Regions from separate parts of the Peribacillus sp. genome, predicted to be linked through region 1. Evidence: riboswitches for the same ligand, from Rfam matches in the RefSeq annotation. Region 1 holds a riboswitch; the other holds the start of a gene.
What was found. Region 1 has a riboswitch for S-adenosylmethionine ahead of AC52RT_RS07390 (methionine ABC transporter ATP-binding protein). Riboswitches for the same ligand answer to the same signal wherever they lie in the genome.

Region 2: it holds a riboswitch for S-adenosylmethionine, as region 1 does, so the genes downstream of both, AC52RT_RS08280 (cyclase family protein) here and AC52RT_RS07390 (methionine ABC transporter ATP-binding protein) in region 1, are expected to answer to the same signal.

The regions. Positions count from the first base shown of each region.
Region 1 is NZ_JAZVJO010000234.1:2,523-6,411, forward strand. Features, by position in the region: gene AC52RT_RS07385 (O-acetylhomoserine aminocarboxypropyltransferase/cysteine synthase family protein) at 1-941, shown strand, start outside; SAM riboswitch class I at 1,057-1,167, shown strand; gene AC52RT_RS07390 (methionine ABC transporter ATP-binding protein) at 1,339-2,373, shown strand; gene AC52RT_RS07395 (methionine ABC transporter permease) at 2,366-3,034, shown strand; gene AC52RT_RS07400 (MetQ/NlpA family ABC transporter substrate-binding protein) at 3,050-3,883, shown strand.
Region 2 is NZ_JAZVJO010000263.1:149-4,037, reverse strand. Features, by position in the region: gene AC52RT_RS08285 (ATP-binding protein) at 361-1,614, shown strand; SAM riboswitch class I at 1,691-1,792, shown strand; gene AC52RT_RS08280 (cyclase family protein) at 1,880-2,617, shown strand; gene AC52RT_RS08275 (5-methyltetrahydropteroyltriglutamate--homocysteine S-methyltransferase) at 2,639-3,745, shown strand.

The DNA.
Region 1 (3,889 bases):
AGTATGGGATAAAGGTTCACTTTGTTTCACCTGAGGACCCGGAAAACTTTAGAAAAGCAATTACGCCGAAAACAAAGGCGATTTTTGGAGAAACCATTGGTAATCCAAGTTTAACTGTATTAGATATTGAGGCCATTGCTGACATTGCTCATGAAAATGGTATACCGTTGATTATTGATAATACCTTTGCAACACCTTATCTATGCCGTCCGATTGAATTCGGAGCTGATATTGTGATCCATTCGGCAACTAAATGGCTGCTTGGTAACGGGACGACATTGGGCGGCATTATTGTTGACGGTGGAAACTTTGACTGGAATTCGCCCAATTTCCCTGGCTTTACGGAACCTGATCCGAGCTACGGAGGGATTGTTTTCAGTGAAGCAGTGGGTCCGGCTGCGTTCATAACAAAGGCACGTGTGCAATTGCTTCGTGATTTTGGTCCGACATTGAGTGCACAAAGTGCGTACCAATTTACGCTAGGATTAGAGACCCTTCATGTAAGAATGAAGGAGCATCTAGCCAATACTAAAGAAATTGTTAGCTATTTGGAAAATCATCCCGCTGTCAGTTGGGTAACCTACCCGGGGAATACTAATCACCCTGATAAAAAACTCGTTGATAAATATTTGCCAAAGGGTGCGGGGTCTATTGTCATCTTTGGGATTAATGGGGGCCGTGATGCGGGAGCGAAGTTGATTAACTCCATCGATCTATGGTCACATGTTGCCAATGTAGGAGATGCTAAGAGTTTAATTATTCATCCAGCAAGTACAACTCATCAACAATTAAATGATAAGGAATTACTAAAATCAGGTGTTAGCGCTGACCTCGTCCGTCTATCCGTTGGCATTGAAAACGTTGAAGATTTAATAGAGGCGCTCGAAGATGGCATCGGAAAAGCAACAGGGATTACGAGTACCTCAGCTAAAACCATTTAAGATCATCTGACATCAATGTTTTTGATTGACATCATCTCTTTATTCATGATATTATTTTATAATAATTATTATGGACTTTTAACGAGGGGAAACCTTCAATCACATATACGTTTTACTCTTATCAAGAGAGGCTGAGGGATGTGCCCTTTGAAGCCCGGCAACCGACAAGGATTACCTTGGAAAGGTGCCAATTCACACAAAGCAGTCATGCTTTGGGAGATGAGAGGACGGTTAGTTTCTTAGCCAGCCTTTCTGCTCTTGCGGAAAGGTTTTTTTGTTTCTTAATTGAGATTTCAATACATGTTTAGGGTGAAATGAGAAACGATATATGTGAAGGTTTTTCTTGAGAGTCAGATTACTAAGTTCATAGAATGTATTGAATAAAGAGGTGAGATTATTGATAACATTATCACAAATAAGTAAGTCATTCCGAACAGGCTTGGCACAAGGCGGGTTAATAAAAGCAGTCGATAATGTCAGCATGAAGATAGATCAAGGTGAAATTTTCGGAATCATTGGATATAGCGGAGCAGGAAAAAGTACATTAATTCGGATGTTAAATGGTCTAGAAACACCAACGGATGGCTCAGTTATTGTGGCAGGACGGGAAATATCTAAAATCAAAGGGACAGAACTCAGAAAAGCTCGACAAGAAATCAGCATGATTTTTCAACATTTTAATCTGCTCTGGTCTCGATCGGTAGCTGATAATATTGCTTTTCCACTGGAAATTGCCGGTGTTTCGAAAACTGAAGCGAAAAAAAGAGTAAATGAATTGATTAAGCTGGTCGGTCTCGAAGGCAGAGAGGATGCGTATCCATCTCAGTTAAGCGGCGGACAGAAGCAAAGAGTCGGAATAGCTAGAGCTTTGGCTAATAATCCTAAGGTACTTCTCTGTGATGAGGCAACGTCAGCACTCGACCCGCAGACAACTGATTCAATTCTAGAACTGCTGGTTGATATCAATAAGCGCTTAGGATTGACGATTGTTTTGATTACTCATGAAATGCATGTCATTCGAAAGATTTGTCACCGTGTTGCTGTTATGGAAAGCGGGCAAGTGGTTGAACAAGGTCCTGTCCTGGATGTGTTCCGTCATCCTGTTCAACCCATTACAAAGAGATTCGTCCAACAGGTAACGGAGCCAGAGGAAACAAAGGAAACAATTGAACATTTATTGGAACGTTTCCCGGAAGGTAGAGTTATCCAGCTTACATTTGTCGGAGAGTCGACCAATAGTCCATTAATTACCCAACTGGTACGATCTTTCAAGTTAGATGTTACGATAGTGCAAGGAAAAATTTCACAAACCCAAAATGGAGCTTATGGGACGCTTTTTATTCATATCGATGGTGCTCAAGCAGAGATGGATTTAGCTCTACAATATATCAAAGAGCAGCAGGTTGACGTGGAGGTGATTTCACATGATTGAAGAATTATTACCTAACGTTGATTGGGAAGAAATGATGGAAGCAACGTATGAAACACTTTATATGACAGGAATATCTATTGTAGCAACCTTCATTTTAGGAATTGTCTTAGGACTTGTGTTATTTTTGACGTCTAAGGGAAACATATGGGAAAATCGTCCTGTAAATGTGGTCATTAGCGCATTTGTTAATATATTCAGATCTATTCCGTTTATCATCTTAATTGTCCTTCTCATTCCATTTACCAGGGCAGTTATGGGTTCAATGATTGGTGAAAATGCAGCTCTTCCTGCGTTAATTATCGGAGCAGCTCCTTTTTATGCGAGGATGGTCGAAATAGGGTTACGTGAAATTGACAAAGGTGTTATTGAAGCTTCACGGTCAATGGGAGCAACAATCAATACGATCATTTGGAAAGTGTTGATCCCAGAATCATTACCAGCCCTTATATCCGGTATCACGGTTACTGCGATTGCACTTGTTGGTTATACAGCGATGGCTGGGGTAATTGGAGCAGGCGGTCTCGGAAACCTTGCTTATCTGGATGGTTATCAGCGAGGTCAAAATGATGTGACGCTAATCGCTACGATTATCATTTTATTAATTGTATTTATTATTCAAATCATTGGTGACTTTTTCACAACGAAATTAGACAAGCGATAACTAGGAGATGAATTTATGAAAAAGATAGTCAGTTTTGCCTTAATTCTCGTTTTAACATTTGCGCTTGCTGCATGCGGCAATGACGATTCAGGTAAAGGCGGTAACGGTAAAGATTCAGTGGAACTAGTGGTGGGTGCTTCAAACGTACCACATGCGGAAATACTTGAAAAAGCTCAACCTCTTCTTGAGGAAAAAGGAATCGAGCTAAAAATTGAAACGTTCCAAGATTATGTTTTACCGAACAAAGCATTAGAGCAAAAAGACTTGGATGCGAACTATTTTCAACATATTCCTTATTTAGAAGCGCAAATAGCGGAAAATGGGTATGACTTTGTAAATGCTGGCGGCATTCATATCGAACCAATCGGAATTTACTCACAAAAGTATAAATCTCTCGACGAACTTCCAAATGGCGCTGAAATTATTATGAGCAGTTCGGTTGCTGATCATGGTCGTGCTTTATCATTGCTTGAAGCTAATGGGTTATTGACACTTAAAGAAGGAGTCGATAAAACGACGGCTACTGTCAAAGATATTTCTGAAAACCCGAAAAAGATTACGTTCAAAACCGATATTGAAGCAGCATTATTGCCTCAGGTATATAATAATAAAGAAGGCGATGCGGTTATGATCAATTCCAATTATGCAATTGACGCAGACTTGAATCCCCTTAAAGATTCCATTGCGATTGAAGATGAGAATTCACCATATGTGAATGTGATTGCCGTAAGAAAAGGCGATGAAAACAGCAAAGGGATTAAAGCACTAGTAGAAGTATTACATTCGAAAGAAATTCAAGATTTTATTTTAGAAGAATATGAAGGTGCAGTTGTACCTGTTTCTGAATAAATACAT
Region 2 (3,889 bases), on a different contig from region 1:
TCTGGCAAATGGGGCATAAGGAGTATTAAAGGTAATCTGATTAAAATTTCATCCTACGTGCCGTTAAAAGGGAGCTGTGTGCGTAGGAAATTAGAAGTCCCGACAATTTGATTGTCAGTAATCGAATTGTTAATAAACTCTCATCGTACAATTGGTCCGCCAACCATAGGATCGCTCCTGTTAGTAACCGAAATAATGCAGTATATGAAAAGGATTCAGAAGTATCCACTGACTATATAAACAAAAAGTATTAACACTGCATTCCAAAAGATGGTTTGTGCTATAATGCCTATACATTCCTAAAATTGGTTTAGTTTAAATTTTCAGACGAGGAATAGTGAGTAGTAAGGGGGGGGCCTTATGTTTAAAGCCGTTGAACCTATTTATGTGTTAACTCAAATATTAATTGTCCTCTTTCCTATTTTTGTTTATCAACTATTTATTAATGATCGTAATAAACCGTATAAAAAAGGACCAGATGTTAAATTGACTCTCATTCTTTTAGCTATGGTTATATTAACCATGTCTTTTCCAGTACGTTTTTCTGAGGGGTATATATATGATTTTAGAATTGTTCCTTTTATTATTGCCTTTTTATACGGAGGAGTAGCTCCAGGGTTACTGACGTTGATCACGTTACTAGTCTTTCGTTTTTTTGTTGGAGGAGAAGGATTTTATCATGTACTCATTTGTTATTCGATAGCCACTGTGATTTTACTCTATTATATGAACCGATATGACGCTCTTCAAATGAAACATAAAATTGTGGTGTCTAGTTCTGTGTTCTGGATAATGACCTTTACATTAGTTATGATTTATTTAAAGACAAAGGAATTTAATCAAATTCCATTTTTGCTGTTTTATTTTTTTATTTCCTGGATTTGTTTATTAATGGTTATCTATACCATTGAGAATGTTCAACAAAAACGAACCATCGATTTAGAACTTCAGCGTGCCGAAAAATTAAACGTAATCAGTCAGCTGGCGGCTTCTGTAGCGCATGAAGTTCGAAATCCAATGACCTCTGTCCGCGGATTTTTACAGCTATTAAATGAAGATGAAGCAAGTACCAAAACACAGAAAAATTATATAACCATCGCGATTGATGAATTGGATCATGCTCAAGGGATTATTAATGATTATTTATCTTTAGCAAAACCACACAATGAAGAGAAAACGCTATTAAATCTTTCTATTGAAGTGAAAAAAGCGATTGAACTCATGACTTCTTTTTCGACTATTCTCGATATAGATATAAAATCAGAACTAGAGGAAAACCTCTACATTCAAGGAAATAGAGGAGAAGTTAAACAGGCCTTAATAAATATTATCAAAAATGGAATAGAATCAATGGATATGGGTGGTTTACTGGACGTGAAGTTGTATAAAGCGGCTGGGTTCGTGTTTATTGAGATTAAAGATACAGGAAAAGGGATGACGGAAAGTCAGTTAAAGAAAATAGGAACGCCTTTTTACACAACAAAAGAAAAAGGGACAGGTATTGGTTTGACGATTACGTACCAGCTCATCCATTCGATGAGAGGATTCATTAGTGTAGAGAGTAAGCTTGGGAAAGGAACCACATTTACGATTACATTCCCTATTAAAAACTAACTTTGTTTTCAGAATAATCTTGACAGTTTGGGTGAGCAGTTGTAAAGTAAACCTATTCACTAACTTAATAGTCACTTTCTTATCAAGAGAGGTGGAGGGACTAGCCCTTTGAAGCCTCAGCAGCAGACTTATTGTAAGTACTGTGCTAATTCTAGTAGCGTAAGCTTGAAGATAAGAAGAGACAGCCTTTTGGCTGAGAACCTCTTCTTTTTTCAGATAGGGGTTTTTTCTTTGTCCTTTTTTTAAAAAAGTCTGGAGGGGTAAAATGACGAATGAATTGAGTAAGGCGTTTGACTTGATTAAACAAAAACAGTGGATTGACCTCACACATACGTTTGGACCGGATTCACCACATTTTGCATCGTTTGAGGAAGCAAAAATAAGTACTCTTTTCAATCATGATGATGGATTTTTCGCCCAAAATTTTTCATTTGCCGGGCAATATGGAACACACATAGATGCCCCCATCCATTTTGTTCGGGACACACGCTTCCTAGAAGAATTAACACTTAAAGAATTAGTCCTCCCGCTTGTTGTTATTGATAAGTCAAAAGAATCCGCTGATAATCATGATTTTTCTTTACGTGCTGTTGATATCTTGGCATTCGAAGCAGAGCATGGAAAGATTGACGAAGGTACATTTGTTGCTTTGAGGACCGATTGGAGTAAACGTTGGCCAAATCAAGAGGCATTCGAAAATAAAGATGAACAGGGAAATAACCATTCACCTGGATGGTCAGTAGAAGCATTAGAATTCTTATTCCAAGAGAGACAAATTAAAGCGATTGGTCATGAAACATTCGATACTGACGCCAGTATTGACTATCAAAAAAACGGTTCTCTATTAGCTGAATATTATGTTCTTGAACAAGATACCTATCAAATTGAATTACTGACAAACTTAGATAAGGTGCCGGCAAAAGGTGCAGTTATTTTTAATATCGTACCGAAACCAGAAAAAGCTTCCGGCTTCCCAGTTCGATCATTTGCTATCCTACCCTAGAAGAGAAAGAAGGAACTCAACATGTCTATTACACTAACAAAAGCACCCTTTAAAGCAGATCACGTTGGGAGTCTATTACGTCCGGAGTCATTAAAGACAGCAAGAAAAGAATTTAAAGAAGGCAAAATAACACTTGAACAATTGCGTGAAATCGAAACAAAGGAAATTAAACGAGTGGTTGATAAACAGATTGAGGTTGGATTAGAAGTTGTCACAGATGGAGAATTTAGACGTACGTGGTGGCATTTTGACTTTTTAGAGCATTTAACTGGAATTGAGGGCTTTATACCAGACACAGGCCTTCAATTCAAGGGAGTAGAAACGGAGAAATACTCTTTACGAAATATAGGGAAAATTTCATTTAATCCTTCTCATCCATTTATTAAAGATTTTATTATCTTTAATGATATCGTTGCCGGTCGTGCTGCCGCTAAACAAACCATTCCCAGCCCAAATCAGTTATTTACAAACGGAACCCGTAATGAAGAAATTTATCCAGACATTGAGGATTATGCGAACGATATTATCAAAACGTACAAAGCTGCATTAAAAGCTTTTTATGATCATGGTGTGAGGTATTTACAGTTAGATGATGTATATATTGCGGGGCTTTCTTCTCCAGAGGTGACCTATCAGGACGGGAAATATTCCAGAGAATATTTAACCGATTTAGCACTAAGAGTGATTAATGAAGTGCTAGAAGGTAAACCCAAGGATTTAGTGGTCACTACTCATTTATGTCGTGGAAATTATCAATCTACCTATCGTTTTGGAGGCAGCTACGAGCTTATTGCACCGACCCTTCTAGCCAAAGAAAAAGTAGATGGATTCTTCTTGGAATATGATGATCATCGTTCAGGAGATTTCGAACCATTAAAACATATTCCGAATGGCGGAGCTCAAGTCGTTTTAGGAGTCGTTACTTCCAAACATGGCGAACTAGAAGATAAAGACGCCATCAAATCACGGATCAAAGAGGCGGCACAATATGTACCACATGAACAATTGTGTTTAAGCCCGCAATGCGGATTTGCTTCAACCCATCATGGAAATAAACTGACAGAAGAACAGCAATGGGAAAAGCTGAAATTCATTGTGAATGTGTCAAAAGAAGTATGGAACGAATAGTCGTTGAAGAGCATCGCACAAGCGGTGCTTCAGTTTGTAGACAAAAGAGGTTCGGAATGGTTTCATTCCGAACCTCTTTTGCATTTTTTGGACCAAATAGGCCTGCGGGAACAAGCTGGTCTAGTGTTACCATTTCAAGTTGGT